DNA from 4 places in the Bradyrhizobium sp. 44 genome. Region 2 is predicted to be linked to each of the others. Evidence: predicted binding sites of a transcription regulator. Region 2 holds the regulator's gene; each other region holds the start of a gene.
What was found. The regulator LexA, encoded in region 2, represses DNA repair genes until DNA is damaged. The targets are predictions, from matches to a motif close to TGTTCNNNNTGTGTTCNG.
Positions count from the first base shown of each region.

Region 1: the regulator LexA is predicted to act here: its motif matches at 2,714-2,731, upstream of recA (recombinase RecA).
Region 3: the regulator LexA is predicted to act here: its motif matches at 2,655-2,672, upstream of IVB41_RS01600 (putative DNA modification/repair radical SAM protein).
Region 4: the regulator LexA is predicted to act here: its motif matches at 2,722-2,739, upstream of IVB41_RS33930 (DUF3072 domain-containing protein).

Region 1 is NZ_JADPIY010000029.1:594,265-598,519, forward strand. It holds gene IVB41_RS28550 (hypothetical protein) at 1-115, shown strand, start outside; gene IVB41_RS28555 (hypothetical protein) at 220-474, shown strand; gene IVB41_RS28560 (DUF6894 family protein) at 484-717, opposite strand; gene IVB41_RS28565 (hypothetical protein) at 921-1,109, opposite strand; gene IVB41_RS28570 (DUF2798 domain-containing protein) at 1,407-1,688, shown strand; gene IVB41_RS28575 (hypothetical protein) at 2,386-2,553, opposite strand; gene recA (recombinase RecA) at 2,806-3,894, shown strand; gene IVB41_RS28585 (hypothetical protein) at 4,254-4,255, shown strand, end outside.
Region 2 is NZ_JADPIY010000020.1:310,172-314,426, forward strand. It holds gene IVB41_RS23645 (ComEC/Rec2 family competence protein) at 1-1,233, shown strand, start outside; gene IVB41_RS23650 (hypothetical protein) at 1,365-1,799, opposite strand; gene lexA (transcriptional repressor LexA) at 2,282-2,983, opposite strand; gene glp (gephyrin-like molybdotransferase Glp) at 3,160-4,255, opposite strand, start outside.
Region 3 is NZ_JADPIY010000004.1:352,284-356,538, reverse strand. It holds gene IVB41_RS01615 (error-prone DNA polymerase) at 1-315, opposite strand, end outside; gene IVB41_RS01610 (DNA polymerase Y family protein) at 312-1,904, opposite strand; gene IVB41_RS01605 (ImuA family protein) at 1,801-2,589, opposite strand; gene IVB41_RS01600 (putative DNA modification/repair radical SAM protein) at 2,753-3,988, shown strand; gene IVB41_RS01595 (UdgX family uracil-DNA binding protein) at 3,988-4,255, shown strand, end outside.
Region 4 is NZ_JADPIY010000038.1:256,081-260,335, reverse strand. It holds gene IVB41_RS33960 (HWE histidine kinase domain-containing protein) at 1-1,155, shown strand, start outside; gene IVB41_RS33955 (hypothetical protein) at 1,152-1,373, opposite strand; gene IVB41_RS33950 (hypothetical protein) at 1,512-1,769, shown strand; gene IVB41_RS33945 (hypothetical protein) at 1,865-2,113, shown strand; gene IVB41_RS33940 (hypothetical protein) at 2,211-2,420, opposite strand; gene IVB41_RS33935 (hypothetical protein) at 2,439-2,660, opposite strand; gene IVB41_RS33930 (DUF3072 domain-containing protein) at 2,776-2,988, shown strand; gene IVB41_RS33925 (DUF6496 domain-containing protein) at 3,075-3,416, shown strand; gene IVB41_RS33920 (hypothetical protein) at 3,423-3,785, opposite strand; gene IVB41_RS33915 (Do family serine endopeptidase) at 4,059-4,255, opposite strand, start outside.

The sequences.
Region 1 (4,255 bases), on a different contig from region 2:
CTCCAACGATCCCTGGGGCGGCATGCGCTCCGACCCGCCGAAGCAGGCGGCGGCGCCAAAGGCGTCGGCCGCGACCGGTGCGCCGAAGAAGAAGTCCGGCACGACTGCCAATTGACCTTCTGTCCGATCGGAGGCGGCTGATGCCTCCGGCCGGGACTCCATTTCGGCCGGCCCGCTTCCTACATTGCGCGAGAGCGTATTGCGTAAAGGAGGCGGGATATGGCCGATCGTCCGCGAGATCTCGCCGAGCGGATGGCGCGCCGGCGCAAGATGGGCGGCAAGCCCGGCGCGAGGGCCGGCGACGGCTATCTGCGCGAAACCTTCACGCTGCCACGCGCGGCGGCACGGGAGAGGGCGCAGGCCTTCTTCACCCGCTACCCCAAGGCCGGCTATATGAGCGCGGTCGAGACCTGGCGCGAGCTGCCCGGCGGCGACATCGAATTCACGATGCGGCGGCTGCCCAGCGCGGATTAGGACCGGTCCCTATTCGAAGGTTTCGGATGTGATGCGGATCCGGAACACGGGCTCCTTGGCCTCGTCCAGCAGCTCCATATTCCATTCGGAATTTTCCTGGAGCTTGCGGGCGATGCCGGCAGCCATGTCGGCGCAGACGCTGGTCATCTCCTTCCAGGCCAGATCGCGATCGGCAAATTCCGACGCCTGGTCGGCACAGCCGGAATAGCTGCCGTTCCGGATTCGAAAGAAGTAGAGCGGCATGGTTCGCACCGATCGCGCCTGATGGCTCCGTCCCCACGGCCATAATCGCGGGCAGTCCAATCCCAAACCGTCGGCAGATCAATTCCGGTCGGCTACGGAATAGCCCCATGGGCGCCGCTGCGTCCTATAGGCCATGACGGCTGCGGCGCGCCGGGGCGCGCCAGCCCGCCGCCGATCTCGGCCCTGCCGTTTAGGCCTGCCGCTCAGGCGGTTTTGCGCCCGATCGCCTTCAGCTCCCGATCGATGCGCAGCTGCACCCGCCGGATCGCCAACAGATCGATCTTGGTCTCGGTTCGGCCGGTCTTGATCTGCTCGCCGATCCGGAACTGCCACTGCCAGATGCCGGGAAGTGCCGTCTTGGCGACGGTGAACTCGACGCCCCTGTGATTCATGGCCTTCTCCCACGATTCACTTCCATCACTGAGAACATGCTGGGCGGCATAATATTCCAGGGAAAGCCAAATCTGTCGGTAAGCCCCGGATAGCTCACGGCTATCTTGCAAACGCAGGCGCGCCGAAACATTCGAAATCGGATGTCGAAAGACGCCGGCCACGCGCGGCGGCGCGAGACCTCATGCCCGTGGTTCTCCGACCAAGAACAGAGTTCCTGGGATGGGTAAGGGCACCTTCCGGAACGCGGCGGCATATGCCTTGCTTGGCCCGATGACGGTCAACAACATGGGCGCGTCATGCCGGGCATTCCCCGCCGCTATTCTCATTTCGTGTTCGGAATCATCCAGTCCGGACTGACCTCGCTGATCGCCGCGGGCATCGCCAGCTTTCCGGCAGGGAACGCACTGGACTTCCTCGCGCACTGGATGGTGTCGTGGCTGATCGCATGGGCGGCGATGCTGCCGATCGTGCTGCTCGCGGCGCCGGCGATCCGCGCCTTCTCGCTGCGGCTGACGCAGGAGGAGGGCGGTTCGCAAACCGGCCGGCCGGCATGGAAATCGGCATCAAAATCGGAATGAAATCGGAATGAAAAACCCCGCTTGGAAGAACCAAGCGGGGAAAGGTTATTGGAGGCTGAGGTGCTGGGCTGCAACACCATAGCCAGGCGAACCTAGCCGGCTCAGCTTACGACAGCCTGACAAGGCTGACGGTGGCAGCGAAAGCCTGAGCGCGGCGGGCCGCAGACTGGCCCCGCACCGGTCCCAATTTCGACATCCGTTCGCACAACTCAGGACACAACCGCAGGCGAGATTTCGCAGCGACGGTGCTGCCATGGGGGAAACGTGGCGCACCGGCAACGGGGTGGCATCATGGACAACGTAGAGCGGTCATTCGCCGCCGCGACGGCGGCTGGCTTCGTCGTGCTGGTGATCGGCATCGGGTTGCTGGTTCTGCTATAGGCGGTGTTGGGTGCCGGGAGACGGCTCTGGGGGTGGAAAGGCCCATGCGCGCCTTTCAAAAACACGAAAACAACCCCATGCACAGTAGCCCGCCGGAAAATTCCGCCACTAAATCAATGGCTTGCTGGTAGTAATTGGATACCATATCGACTCGGACGCGCCTCCACGACCATCCGAATCCCGATTCCCGTGCCGATCTTTTTGAGATCAATGGCGCCGCTCCGGCCTCGTCGCTGGCGCGTTGCCGCTGGCGAACACCGCCGCCGCCTGCCCAGCCAGCCGGCCTGTCAGCTCCTAAGCCCTCGTCCCCGCGGCCTTAGTGAACCTTGATCGCGTCCAGCGGCAGATGGAGTTCGGCGGCACGCTCTTCGCGATCCTTCTTGCGGAACTCGTTTTCCTTGCGCTCGAACTTGCTCAGCTCCTCTCGCGCCGCCTCCAGCAGTGGAGAGCGCCGGCTCGTATCGTGATGCGTATTTTCCGTCATGATTGGAAGTCCCAGAGTTGCAGTCTCATCCAAGAGAAGGCCGCAGACCGCGAAAGGTTCGGTGCCGCAGGATTACCGAATTCTGGCGGCGTGCGGGTCATCCGTCTTTGATGCGCGTCAGCCAGAGCGTGCAAATTCCCAAAAGAACATATTGCGAACCTAGAACAAATAGGGTACATTGTTTTTATCGCCGCGCCGCCTCGCCAATCGTTTGTCCCTCACGCGAATCCTCGTCATAAGGAGCACGACCCGATGTCCACCACTGCCCTGCGTATCGTCGAAGGATCCTCCATGGACAAGAGTAAAGCTCTCGCCGCCGCGCTCTCCCAGATCGAGCGGCAGTTCGGCAAGGGCTCGGTGATGAAGCTGGGCAAGAACGACCGTTCGATGGATGTCGAGGCGATCTCGTCGGGCTCGTTGGGGCTCGATATCGCGCTCGGGATCGGCGGCCTGCCGAAGGGGCGCGTCGTGGAGATCTACGGGCCGGAATCCTCGGGCAAGACCACGCTGGCGCTGCACACGGTTGCGGAAGGGCAGAAGAAGGGCGGCATCTGCGCCTTCATCGACGCCGAGCACGCGCTCGACCCGGTCTATGCGCGCAAGCTGGGCGTCAACATCGACGAGCTCCTGATCTCCCAGCCGGACACCGGCGAGCAGGCGCTGGAAATCTGCGACACGCTGGTGCGCTCCGGCGCGGTCGACGTGCTGGTGATCGATTCGGTCGCGGCCCTGGTGCCGAAAGCCGAGCTCGAGGGCGAGATGGGCGACGCGCTGCCGGGCCTGCAGGCCCGTCTGATGAGCCAGGCGCTGCGCAAGCTGACGGCGTCCATCAACAAGTCCAATACCATGGTGATCTTCATCAACCAGATCCGCATGAAGATCGGTGTGATGTACGGCTCGCCGGAGACCACCACCGGCGGCAACGCGCTGAAATTCTACGCCTCCATCCGTCTCGACATCCGCCGCATCGGCGCGATCAAGGAGCGCGACGAGGTTGTCGGCAACACCACCCGCGTCAAGGTCGTGAAGAACAAGCTGGCGCCGCCCTTCAAGCAGGTCGAGTTCGACATCATGTACGGCGAGGGCGTCTCCAAGATGGGCGAGATCCTCGATCTCGGCGTCAAGGCCGGCATCGTCGAAAAGTCCGGCGCCTGGTTCTCCTATGACAGCCAGCGCCTCGGCCAGGGCCGCGAGAATTCGAAGGCGTTCCTGAAGGCCAACCCCGACATCACCGCCAAGATCGAGACCTCGATCCGCCAGAACTCCGGCCTGATCGCCGAGCAGATTCTCGCCGGCAGCCCCGAGCGTGACGCCGACGGCGAGGAGCCGGGGGACGAGTAAGCCTCAACGGGTAGAGTTTTTCGCGAGGAGCGGGCGCTGAGGACGTTGAGTTGCCGACGTCGTCAGTGCCCGTTTCGTTTTGCCTGGAGTATTTAGGCGATGAAGCGTGCGTTTCTGACGAGTTCGTCCGGCTTCGACCTCATGCGCTCGGGCCTTGCCGAAATCGTCATCCCCTTCACGTTCCGCTTTGTCGATGGGCCTCCGCCTCTTAACGAACTTGCAGTCTATGTCCCCGCCCGCTCGGGGGGAGCGGGTCCGGGACGCACTGGTCGGACTTCGTTGGACGCCGGCCGTCGGCTGCCGAAGACCGCAGACATCTTTCGCTGGTCGAGTTCTGCCAATCCTACGACCTGGTCGAATT
Region 2 (4,255 bases):
CTGCTGCTGTCGGGCGCGGAGGTCGCAACGCAAAGATCGTTCTTCATGACGGCGGTAGTGCTGATCGCGGTGATGGTCGATCGCCGCGCCATCACCTTTCGCACGCTTGCTGTCGCCGCGCTGATCGTGCTGGCGGTCGCGCCGGAAGCACTGGTGCATCCGAGTTTTCAGATGTCGTTTGCGGCAACGCTCGGGCTCGTCGCCTTGGTGCAGATCGGCATGCCCAATTTGTTTGCCTCGCCGGACCATTCGGCGACCGCGCGCATTGCGATGTGGGGTGGCCGCGAGATCGCGATGCTGTTCATGGCCTCGCTGATTGCGGGACTTGCGACCACGCCCTACGCCGCTTTCCATTTCCACCGTGTCACGCCGTTTGGCGTGCTTGCCAATCTCGGCGCGATGCCGGTGGTCTCGGCGCTGGTGATGCCGGCGGGATTGTTGGGGCTGCTTGCTGCGCCGTTCGGGCTGGACAGCGTGTTCTGGTGGCTGATGGGGATCGGCATCGAGTGGATGGTCGCGGTCTCGCGCTGGGTCGCGGCATTGCCGGGCGCGGTCGGCCGCATCCCGGCGTTCGGGATCACGCCGCTGATCGCGGCGAGCCTGGGAATCATTGTGCTAGGCTTGTTGCGCACGCCGCTACGCTGGTCCGGCGCCCTGGTCCTGCTGGCAGCGATCCTCTGGGGACTGTCGGCGCGGCAGCCCGACATCCTGATTGCCGGGGATGGCGCCAGCGTCGCGGTGCGGGGCAGGGACGGATATCTGCACCTGATCAGGACGAGCAAGGACAGCTTTTTGCTCAAGGAATGGCTCGCTGCCGACGCAGATCCGCGCGATGCCGGCCGAGCCTCTCTGGCCGACGGCGTGTCCTGTGACGAATCCGGCTGCGTGACGCCACTGGCCGACGGGAGGCTGGTCGCGCTGGCGCTACGCGTCGACGCTCTCGCGGACGATTGCAGTCGGGCCGCGCTGGTGGTGACGGCACGTCCCGCGCCGCCCGATTGCGCGGCGATGGTGGTCGATCGGCAGCGGCTCGCCAGCCAGAGCGCGCTGGCGCTAATGCGGCGTGGTGACGGCTTTGCGGTTCAGGCGGTGAGGGCGAGAGGCGCGAGCCGCCCCTGGTTGCCAGCCGGCGCAGGCGAGGGTGATTTCGACGGCAGCCTTGCGCCCAAGGCGATCGCGCCCCGCATCAAGGACGCAACGCCGGCGGAGACCGACTTGCAGGCCGACGATTGATCTGACGGTGCGGAGCAATGCAGTGGATTGGTGCATCTGCTCGGATTCGCTGGGCGCAAACCACGCCATCTCGCCGGCCACGGCCGGCGATGGCAATTCAATCCTGACCTCCGACCCCGTAGGCGGCTGCGTCAGCCGATCGGCAGGCGCGTGACGGTCGGCTGCCTGTCGGCGATGACCTGCGCCTTGTGCTCGCGCTCCGTCACCGGCTGGGTCACAGGCAGTTGCAGCACGGTCGCGCGCTGGCCTTCGACGAGCTGCGTCACCAGCACATATTTGCCGTCCGGGAATTCGATCGCGTCATGATGGCGGTCGGGAACGTGCGGGTCGATCTTGCCGAACTTGCCCACGCGGGAATTGATGGTGCGCGTCCAAATCCAGCGATTGTCGTAGCGAACGTCGTCGGCGAAGGCGAGCTCCGTTCCCGGCAGCAGGCAGACGGCAACAGACGGATCGGCTGCCGAGGCGAAGCCTCGCGTCGAGGTGCCGCGGAAGCTTGTCGTGACGATCGTCTCGCCGACTTCGGCGGGGCGCGACGCGACGGCATGCAAGCTGTAGTCACACATCGGGTGCTCCTCATGCTGGGATAGCAACCCGCGTCTCTTCGAGGCGCAGGCCTCTATCAGAGTGGAAGCACGAACGCTCTGCTTGGTTGTGGGCAAATCTGCGGCTGGTTTCCGCAAGCCGCGATCACATTATCTTTCCCGCATTCAATAGGAACAAAGCCTGCTGCGATGCATTCGGGAGGCGCGTGTCCGAATGTTGCCGGCCCGGATATTGCCGACTTGGCTGCAACGGTTGCTCGATCGCATTCCGCACGTTGCGGACGATCGCTGGCCGCCATTTCCTCGAACACTTGGGCCGCGCAGCGGTGCTGCTTCGTGGGCATCGCGAGGAGCCAGCGCCGGAGGAGGGGCCGGATAGACTGTGCAGAACCAGAAAGACTATCCAGCCGGAGCGGACGATGATCCGCTCCAATCTCTGACCGGCAATGCCGATCGGAAGCGCGCGAGGCGCCTAGCACTCCCGGTATCAAGCACTCCCGGTATCAGTACTTCCGGTAAAGCCCGATCAGCTTGCCCTGAATCTTCACCCGGTTGGGCGGCAGGATGCGGACCTCATAGGCCGCGTTGGCGGGCTCGAGCGCGATCGAGGCGCCGCGACGGCGGAAGCGCTTCAGCGTCGCTTCCTCGTCGTCGATCAGCGCCACCACGATGTCGCCGGTATCGGCGCTCTCGTTGCGCTGAATCAGCGCCATGTCGCCGTCAAGGATGCCGGCCTCGACCATGGAATCACCGCGCACTTCGAGCGCGTAATGCTCGCCCGAGCCGAGCATGTCAGGCGGTACGCTGATAGTATGGCTGCGGGTCTGCAACGCCTCGATCGGCGTGCCGGCCGCGATGCGGCCCATCACCGGCACCGCGACGGGACGTTCGCCGTCGTCCGCGGGCAGGCTGGAGCTCGCACGCACCTTGCCGAGATTGCCCTCGATGACGCTCGGCGTGAAGCCGCGGCGGCTGCCGGCGGCTGCCTGGAGCTCCGGCAGCTTGATGACTTCAATCGCACGAGCGCGGTTGGGCAGGCGTCGGATGAAGCCACGCTCCTCGAGCGCCGTGATCAGGCGATGGATGCCCGACTTCGAGCGCAGGTCGAGCGCATCCTTCATCTCGTCGAAGGAGGGCGGTACGCCGCTTTCCTTCAGACGTTCACTGATGAACCGCAGAAGCTCGTATTGTTTGCGCGTTAACATCTCGACCAAAGTCCCCCGGTTGATGTCGTCCGATTCCGAGACGCTGAATTCGGCAATATGCCGCTACATGCTCGAAACAAATCATGAACGGACACTATATGTTCGATACATGTTCCGCAACTGCTTAATTTACCGTGAACAGAGCAAAGTTGGCGGAACGCGCATTGCCGGGGCGCTCAGACAGGGAGCCGCAACACTTCGCAAGCCGTGCCGGCTTCGGCCTTCGGCGCGAACGGTGCGCGCACGAGAAGTACCTGTGCTGCAGCGAGATTCGCAAGCAGCGAAGAGTCCTGATGATTGACGGGAAGAACGACGCGTGTGCCATCGTCACGCTCCTCCAGATGCGCGCGCAGATAGTCCTCGCGCTGGTCGTTGGCGCTGACATCGCGGCCGAGCACGGCGCGCTCACGGCGATGGTGAAGCACTGAACGGCCCGACAGGGCACGAATCAGCGGCACCATGAACAGGAAAGCGCACACGTAGGACGACACGGGATTGCCCGGCAGACCGATCACGCCCATTGCGCCGAGCCGCCCGTGCATCATCGGCTTGCCTGGCCGCATCGCGATCTTCCAGAACGCCATCGCGATGCCTTCGTCCCGCAGTGCCTGCTGGACCAGATCGTGGTCGCCGACCGATGCGCCTCCGGTCGTGATCAGGATGTCGGCGCCGCTCTCACGGGCGCGGCGGATGCCGGCGGTGGTGGCCTCCAGCGTGTCGGCGGCAATACCGAGGTCGATGGTCTCGGCGCCTTCGCTGCGGGCGAGCGCGTGCAGGGCGTAGCCGTTGGAATAGACGATCTGGCCGTGGCCGGGCGTGCTGCCCGGCATCACCAACTCGTCGCCGGTGGCGAGAATCGCGACCTTCGGACGCCCGTAAACGGCAAGGTGCGGATGATTCATCCCGGCGGCGAGCGCGAGGTCGCGCTCGGTGAGACGGCTTCCCTTGCGCAGGAGCACGTCGCCCTCGCGGAAATCGACGCCGGCGGGGCGGATGTGCCGACCGGCGATCGCGGCTTCCTTGATCGTGACACGCTTGCCGGCGGCGACGGTGTCCTCCTGGATCACGACGGCGTCCGCGCCACCGGGAACGACGCCGCCCGTGAAGATCCGCACGGCCTCGCCGGCGCCGACCATCCCCGCGAACGGTCGGCCCGCCGCGACTTCGCCGATGATGGTGAGCTCCGAATCGATCGTCGCGGCATCGGCCGCTCGCACCGCGTAGCCGTCCATCGCCGACATCGCCTGCGGCGGCTGCGTGCGCCGCGCCGCG
Region 3 (4,255 bases), on a different contig from region 2:
GCGCTTGCCTCGGGTGAGAAGCTGGCACAGCCGGCCATAGGCGGCGCGGTCACGCGGATAGACCAGGATATCGGGCGTGCCGTCGATGAAGACGATGCGGGTGCCAATCAAAAGCTTCGGCTTGTGCAGCACCTCGTCATTGTCGAGCTCCTTGTGGGCGCGCACTACGCCAGCGAGCGTGTTGTGGTCGGCGATGCCGATCACGGGAATGCCGAGGATGCTGGCCTGGTGCACATAGGCACGCGGATCCGAGCCGCCGCGCAGGAAGGAGAAATTCGTGGTGATGCCGATCTCGGCATAAGCGGGTGTGTTCATGCGAAAAGACCGTGCACATACCAACCGGGAGGAACGGGCTTGCCGTCGCCGTCGAAGCACTCCCTTTCGTAAAGACCGTCGCGAAAGATCCAGAAGCGCAGGCCCTCGGCATCCTCGATACGGAAATAGTCTCGCGTCAGTTGCTTGCCGTCCTGCCGCCACCATTCCATGGCAATGCGCTCGGGGCCTTCCACCCGCACCACCGCATGCTGCGCGCGGCGCCAGGTGAATTGATGCGGCGGCCCGTCGGGCACGGTCGCAAACGGCACATTGATCGGCTCAGGCTTGTCGAACAGCCGCAACGGACGCAGCGGCGGCTCACTCTTGGTGCGCGCGGGCCATTCGGCCTGCATGGCCACGGCGAGATGATGCTGCGCCGGCGCGGCCAGCACCGCACATTCAGGGATATGGGTATCCTCAGGCAGATGCACGACGACGCGCTTTCCGCCGATGCGCGCGGCGATGCGGTCGATCAGCGCGGCAAGCTCGTCATTGTCGTGGACATGGGCGTCGAGATCGCGCTGCTCCTGCACCACGATCTCGGTGCGGCTTGCCGACAGCCGCACCATGTCGAAGCCGAAGCCGGGATCGAGCGGATCGGCGAGTGCATCGAGGCGCTCGCGGAACAGCCGATCGATCACCGCACTCCGCGTCACGGGACGTCCGGTCTCGACCATAATCGCGCGCACCGCGCCGTCGGTGCGGAAGAAGGCTGCTTCCAGGCGGCGCGCGCCCTTGCCCTGCTTCTCCATCGACGCAATCAGCGTGTCCGCCAGGCGCGACAGCGTCATCGCGATCATGGTGTCGGTCGCGATCGGCTCGGCAAAGCGTTTCTCCACGATGTAATCGGGCAGCGGCTTTCGTGGATTGATCGGCGCATCGCCCTGCCCCAGCGCATGCGCGAGCAGCGTGGAGAACCGCGCACCGAACCGCGCCGTGATTTCGCTCGGCGTGCGCGAGGCGACATCGCCGATGGTCTTCAGGCCGGCGCGTCGCAGGCCGGTGCTGATGGCCTCACCCGCGCCAAGCGCTGACACCGGAAACCGGCTGATTGCCGCCGCCTCCCCGCCATCGGCAACGATGGTCCCTGAAGATTGCCGCGTCAACGTGCGCGCGCAGACCGAGGTGCCGGCGATCGCCGCGCTGACGGCAAAGCCCTGTCGATCGAGGGCACGGACAAGGGTTTGCAACAGCGCAGCCTCGCCGCCGAACAGATGCGCGCAGCCGGTGATGTCGAGGAACAGCCCGTGCGGCGGATCGAGTGCCACCAGCGGCGTGAAACGATCGCACCAGTCTGCGATGTCGCCGATCGTCTTGGCATCGGCCACGGCATCGGCGTCGAACACCTTTAAATCAGGACACATCGCCCGGGCATTGGCCAGAGGCTGGCCGATATGCAGACCGAGGCGCTCGGCCGCCTCGTCCAGCGCATGGATCACCAACGCGTTGCTGTCCTTGGCAACGACGATGCTGGGCGCATTATTTTCATGCAGTCCGACGTTGCCGAAGAACCGCTGGATCCGATCGATGGGCAGGCGCGGCAGCCACAGGCTGAGGATACGCCGACGATTCAGAGAACTGGCACTCATCACATTTCCATTCCATGATCCACCGCCCGCACGGGCCATGACGATTGCGCAGGAGCTCGGCATCGAAACGCGGCGCCCCCCAAGCGCTCCACATCGCGCCCGGCGGCGAATGCGCCGCGCGCAGCATCCATCTGGTCTCGGCGGTTGAGGGTAAAGGTTGCGCGGCCATCCGCAGCAACAGGCCGGTGACACCGGAAGATTGCGCAGCCAGCGTCAGCTTGCGGCTCGCCACCAGATCGAACTGCCTCGTCTCGCCCCAGAGCTCGAGCACGACGGCACCCAGCGCGTCGCAGGCGAGCGCATCGGCCGACGTGCGCAACGCACTCTCCACGTCGGCGGCGCGCACCATCACCATGCGGCGCGGATCGAGACCGATCTCGGTGAGCCCGCTCATCGACAGCGCACCGGTTTCAATTTCTGAAAAATCCTGCCGCACCCACAGCAGCGGTTTTCGCGCCGTCATCCGCCCCGCAAGTCCGGTGACAAAGCCCGTCGCGGCCGCGCCCTGACGTCCCTCGCAAAATACCTCGTGGATTGCCGCGCGCGCGAGCCCGCCCTTTAGCGCGTTGTCGGCCTCGCGATGGCCGAGCGCGACACGGTCGCGATGATGCACGACCTCCGCCGTCTCGATGCGCTCGATCTGGCCGCGCAAGGCTGCAAGCGCGCTGATGCGTGCGCCGCTCATGGTCGCCGCTCCTTGAAGGGGTGATTGCCGTGGCTCTCAAAAAGAGAACCAACGGCTGGCTCAATTGTTCATGGTATGTTCTAATATAAAGCTAACGGCGCCTGGAGAGTCAATCGAATTGGCACTCTTCGGGATTCATGAGCTGAATCAAAGGGATTCCAATATGGACGTGCAACGCAAGCTGGAAATCCTGGCGGACGCCGCCAAGTACGACGCGTCCTGCGCCTCCAGCGGCACCGAGAGGCGGGATTCCAGCGACGGCAAGGGCATGGGATCGACCGCGCCCGGCATGGGCATTTGCCATTCCTACGCGCCGGACGGCCGCTGCATCTCGCTGCTCAAGGTGCTGCTGACCAACGCCTGCAATTACGACTGCCTCTATTGCGTCAACCGGGCCTCCTCCAACGTGCCGCGTGCCCGCTTCACCATCGACGAAGTGGTCAAGCTGACGCTCGACTTCTACCGGCGCAATTACATCGAAGGGCTGTTTCTCTCCTCCGGCATCATCCGCAACCCCGACTACACCATGGAGCAGGTGGTGAGTGTCGCGCGAAAACTGCGCGAGGAGCATCACTTCCGCGGCTACATCCATCTCAAGACGATCCCGGAGGCCGACGATGCATTGATCTCCGAGGCCGGCAAATATGCCGACCGTCTCTCCATCAACATCGAGATGCCGCAGGAGACGAGCCTGCAGCAATTCGCGCCCGAGAAGGACGTGCGCGCGATCCGCCGCACCATGGGCCGGCTGCGGCTGAAGCTGGACGAGGCCGAGGAAAGCCGCAACGCGAACACGAAAGCCAAGCCGCAGCGCTTCGCGCCGGCCGGCCAAAGCACGCAGATGATCGTCGGCGCCGACGCGGCCTCCGACCACACCATCCTCCACACCAGCGCCAATCTCTACGGTTCATACAGGCTGAGGCGCGTCTACTATTCCGCGTTCAGCCCGATCCCCGATGCCAGCCGCGCGCTGCCTCTGCGCGCGCCGCCCTTGCTGCGCGAGCACCGACTCTACCAGGCCGACTGGCTGATGCGGTTCTACGGTTTTGACGTCGGCGAGATCGTCGACGAAAGTGCGATGCTGCCGCTCGACATCGATCCAAAACTCGCCTGGGCATTACGCCACCGCGACCGCTTCCCGCTCGACGTCAACCGCGCCAGCCGCGAGGAGTTGTTGCGCGTGCCGGGCTTCGGCACCAAGGCGGTCGATCGCATCATCGCAACGCGACGCACGACCACGATCCGCGTCGCCGATCTCGCGCGGCTGCATGTGCCCCGCAACAAGGCGCTGCCGTTCATCGTCCTCAGCGACCACCGTCCCGCGCCGCACCGCCTCGACGAGGCACGGCTGATCGAACGGTTCAAGCCGAAGGCAACGCAACTGGGATTTGGCTTCTGATGCAATATATCACCCTCGAGAACGAAACCGATTTCGACGGCTGGCGCAAAGCCGCGCGTAGCCTCGTGCTACACCAAATGAAGCCGGCAGACATCACCTGGACCGTGCAGGGCGGCGAAGCGGAGCTGTTCGCGACGCCCTCGCCGTCTCCGCTGCCGGCGGGTGGCGACGGCACCTTCAACGTGCCTGCAAAATTCGTCGAGCTCGCCAAGGCCGCGATCCTCCATCGCGATCCCGAGCGTTTCGCGATCCTCTATCGCCTGCTGT
Region 4 (4,255 bases), on a different contig from region 2:
CCGGAGGTGCTGCGCGCCAAGGTCAAGGTGTTTGCAGAGCTCTATCGCAAGACGCGCGAACTCGAACGGCTGAACCAGGATCTCGAGGACCGCGTGCGTGCACGCACCGCCGAGCTGGAGAATTCCACCGCAAAGCTCCGCGAGAGCGAAGAGCGGCGCAGCATGGCGATCGCCGCCGGCAAGATGGGTTCGTGGGACTGGGACTGGATCACCGGCGATTGGATGTGGGACGAGGGGCAATACCGCATCTTTGGTGTTGGCCCGGAGAGCTTCGAGGTGAATCCGGCCAACGTTCAGGCGCTGTTGCATCCGGACGACGTCGATCAGTTGCGCAAGGCGATCGCCGAATTCAACAAGGGCACACGCTCCTATGAAACGGAGTTCCGCATCGTGCGGCCCGACGGCGATGTGCGCTGGTGTGTCGGCACGGCCGCCGCCACGGTTGACGAGAGCGGTCGGGTGATGCGCGTCAGCGGCGTGACGGTGGACATCACCGAACGCAAGCGCGCCGAGGAACGGCAGACTCTCCTGGCGCGGGAAGTCGATCATCGCGCCAAGAATGCGCTTGCGCTGGCGCAATCGATCGTGCGCCTCACCCGCGCCGACGAAGTCAAAGCCTATGTCAGCGCCGTCGAGGGACGCATCAATGCACTGGCGCGCGTGCATACGATCTTGTCGCTGTCGAGCTGGCAGGGCGCCGAACTCTCGAAGCTGATCGACGAGGAGCTTGCGCCCTATTCCCTCGGCGGCCAGATCAAATTGGCGGGGTCCGAAGTTCAGTTGCTGCCGGCAACCGCCCAGACGCTGGCGCTGGCGCTGCATGAGCTTTTCACCAACTCGGCGAAGTATGGCGCGCTCTCGACGCGAACGGGACGGCTCGCGATCGGTTGGCAGGTCGAGGATGAGCTGCTCACGCTGACCTGGGAGGAGTCCGGCGGCCCGCTCGTCATGACGCCGAAATCCCGCGGCTTTGGTACGCGGAGCCTGCTTGCGAGCGTCGAGTCCCAGCTCGGCGGGCAGGCGCGATTCGATTGGCGCGCCGAGGGTCTGTTGTGCCGGCTCGAGGTGCCGTTGGTCCGCAAGACTGCCGCGACGACCGCGCCCGGCAACTTCGAAGCCGCCAGCTCCGCCGAATTGCAGCGCGCGTCCGGTTAACCGGAGGCCGCACTCTTCCTGCGCTGCGTCGTTTGCGGCTCGCGCGCGACCCGTCCTTCGAGCCAGGCTTCCGTTTGGGCGAGATCGCGCAGCGCCTTGGCATAGCGGCACGCCGCGCTTCGCTCCGCGCCGCGGGGCAGCTTGCGCGCTTTGCGGAGGATGTCCGCGGCGGCGTTGCGATAAGCCAGAGAGCGATAGAGAAAGACCACCTTACCCATATCGAATGTTCCCGTGTTGCGCAGTCATTCTCGTCCAACCGGCATGAACGTCGGATGAAGCGGGCGATAACGATTCCTTCATGCGGGTGGAACCAGCGCGTGTCGCAGGCGTTGCTTGCGAGATCGGGATAGAGTTCCATGCGCGCGAAAAAGTCGTCGGACCTGATCTCTCCGAGCGGGCTCGTCAAGCTGATGACGCACGCCATGATGGGCGCAGCCTTAGGGCTCGCTTTCAGCCTCTTGCTCGTGCTGTCCAATCCAGCCGTCGCCAATTTGCTGAATCACGGCGGAAGCCAGGCCGTTGTCGTTTTCGCCCTCACATTGGTGACGACGTTCGCGATCGGGGCGACACTCACCGGCGTCGTATTCATCCTCGCAGAGGACAAGCAATCTTGAAGGATGCGAGATTTACCGGAACTTCTTTGTTCGGAACTCCTGCGACGAATAGCAGTTGGCTGCCTGCGTCAATTCAACTCAGGGAGTTCCCGCACATGAAGACCACCAAGCTCGCTCTTGCCGTGATGTTGGCCACCGGCCTCACCGCCGCGCCGTTCGCGGTGCAGGCTAAGTCGCACAAGGCAAAACACGGATCCTCGATGTCATCGTCGCAAACCACCACAGGCGCCAACACCAAGTCCTCCAAGGGTGCTGATCCCTCCGGTCAGGGCGGCTCCGGTCCCGGCTCCGATCAGGGCGGCACCATGACGAACAACAAGGGCGGCATGAGCAACACCAAGTAGGTTTTGTTCGCCCAACTCATAGAGGCCCCGCGATCGCGGGGCCTTTTTGCTTATGGTGTTCGAACAAACTTTTCTCGGGCCGCGTTGCGTGCAGGCTTCAGCTCCGATGGCTTCCCAGGATGTCAGGATGGACGCTGCCGGAATCAGCTCTCACCAGATGATCGAGTCGTGCGCGCTTGCGCGCGATCAAGAGCTGGGCCGCGGCGTCGTCGAGCCCCTCCCGTTGCAGCTGCCGGATGGCAGAGCCCAGTTCGAGAATCTCGGCGCGCAGCTTTAGAATCCGGTACGCATCCGGGTCTTCCTCCACCGTGCGCTCCCAAAGCTTTCAGCGGCGCGCGATCACGCGCAGAGGACTACCTGATGCCTTCGCGGAACGAAGGCTCATCCTGTCGCGGACATTCGGCAGGACATCGCCGCCACCTGCAGCCTTCCATTCGCCGATCAGCAGATTGATTTTCCGGCGCAGATCCATCTGCGCCAAGGCCTTCTCTGTGCAGTCGCGATCGCGCTCGACGAGCTCGCGCACGGACGCCTCGACATCGGCCATTTCAAGCCTCAAGGCGCTGATTTTACGTCGAATTTCATTAATTCTGTTGTCCATGACTTGTTAGAACAAAATAAGAACATATAGTCAAGTCACGATTTCAGAAGGGAGAAGCGACATGCAGGTTCAGGGTAAATACGACGCCAAGACTTTCGTAACCGCCAAGACTTTCCTCACCGAACAGATGACGCGGGCGCAGGGCCTCCGGCTGAAGCGGCTGAGCGAAGAGGCGTATCAACCTGCGCAATATGCGCGGGATCTGTCCTCCAGCGAGGCAGCGCGGCGCATTCAGGTGCTGGAAGCCGAGATCGAACTGGCGGATTCGTTCTAGACTAAGCCGCGTATCCGGGACGTGCATGCGCGCTTTCGGAACCATGCCTGTCTCGGATTGTTTTCCCAGGCCAAGGGAGAACATGCATGGCACGCAAGGCAAAGAAGCGCCGCTACTCGCGCAGCTCCGGCAGCGACGTCGAAGGCGAGATGAAGCGCTACAAGAAGGGTACCGCGAAAAGCGGACCGGGCGGTCGAGGCGGACGCGTGAAGAGCCGCAAGCAGGCAATCGCGATCGGCCTGTCGAAAGCGCGCAAGAAGGGCAAGAAGGTCCCGAAGAAAGCCGCGAAGCGAAAGACGTCCAAGAAGACGTCAAAGAAGACGTCAAAGAAGACGTCAAAGAAGACATCTCGGAAAACATCCAAGAAGACTTCGAGAAAGACTTCGAAGAAGACGTCGAAGCGCAAATCCTCCAAACGGTCGCGCTGACCTCCGTCAGATCATGCTGCCCGGCATGAAGCAGCGGATCGAAACGCCGAACGCGGTCTTCACCGGCCACACCATGGTGCGGCCGGCCCGGTTCGGCTCGGTAATCACGGCTTCGTCCGGGACGTCGACCCACTCCCCGTCGAGCCGCACGCGATAATGTCCATTGTGCGAGTCCCAATCGGGATCGGCGACGGCAAACCCATCCGCATCTGAGCAGCACGGACCGAGATGGCTGCGTAGACCGTCGAACCATGGCTTGAGGGGAGAGTCCGCGTAGCGGCCGTCGTCACGCCCGAGAGCGATTCCGCCCCACAGCACGAATGGCGCCACGAGCAGCGCAGTCCTCAGCGAGAGCTTCAATCGATCCATGTCGGCACCGATCAAATACGAATTGCCGACCGGTCCAGCTCAGCGGCGGCAAGTTCGAAGTTCCACGCTTGCAATCGTCCCGGCGGCTTCATTGCCGCCGAGTCCCTACCTGACCCGGAATTGTGATGAGCGAACACGGCTTTTTCGGACGAACCGGGTCATCCTCACTGCCGTTAACGAGAATGTTATCGGCGGACATCCGGAATCCTGAAGGCGAACAGGAAAGGCGGCCCGTGGGCCGCCTTTTTGGAGTTGCGCCGATCGACGTTCGCCTTATGCGAGCGGCACCGCGACGAAACGGGTCGCCTGCGCGCTTCTGACCTGCAGCAGCACGCTGCGCTTGCCGGACGATTTCGCCTGCGCCAGCTCCGAACGGACATCGCCGATATTGGCGACAGCCTTGCCGCCCACATTGAGGATGACGTCGCCGGGCTGGATGCCGCGTTGCGCGGCCGGCCCTTGCGGATCGA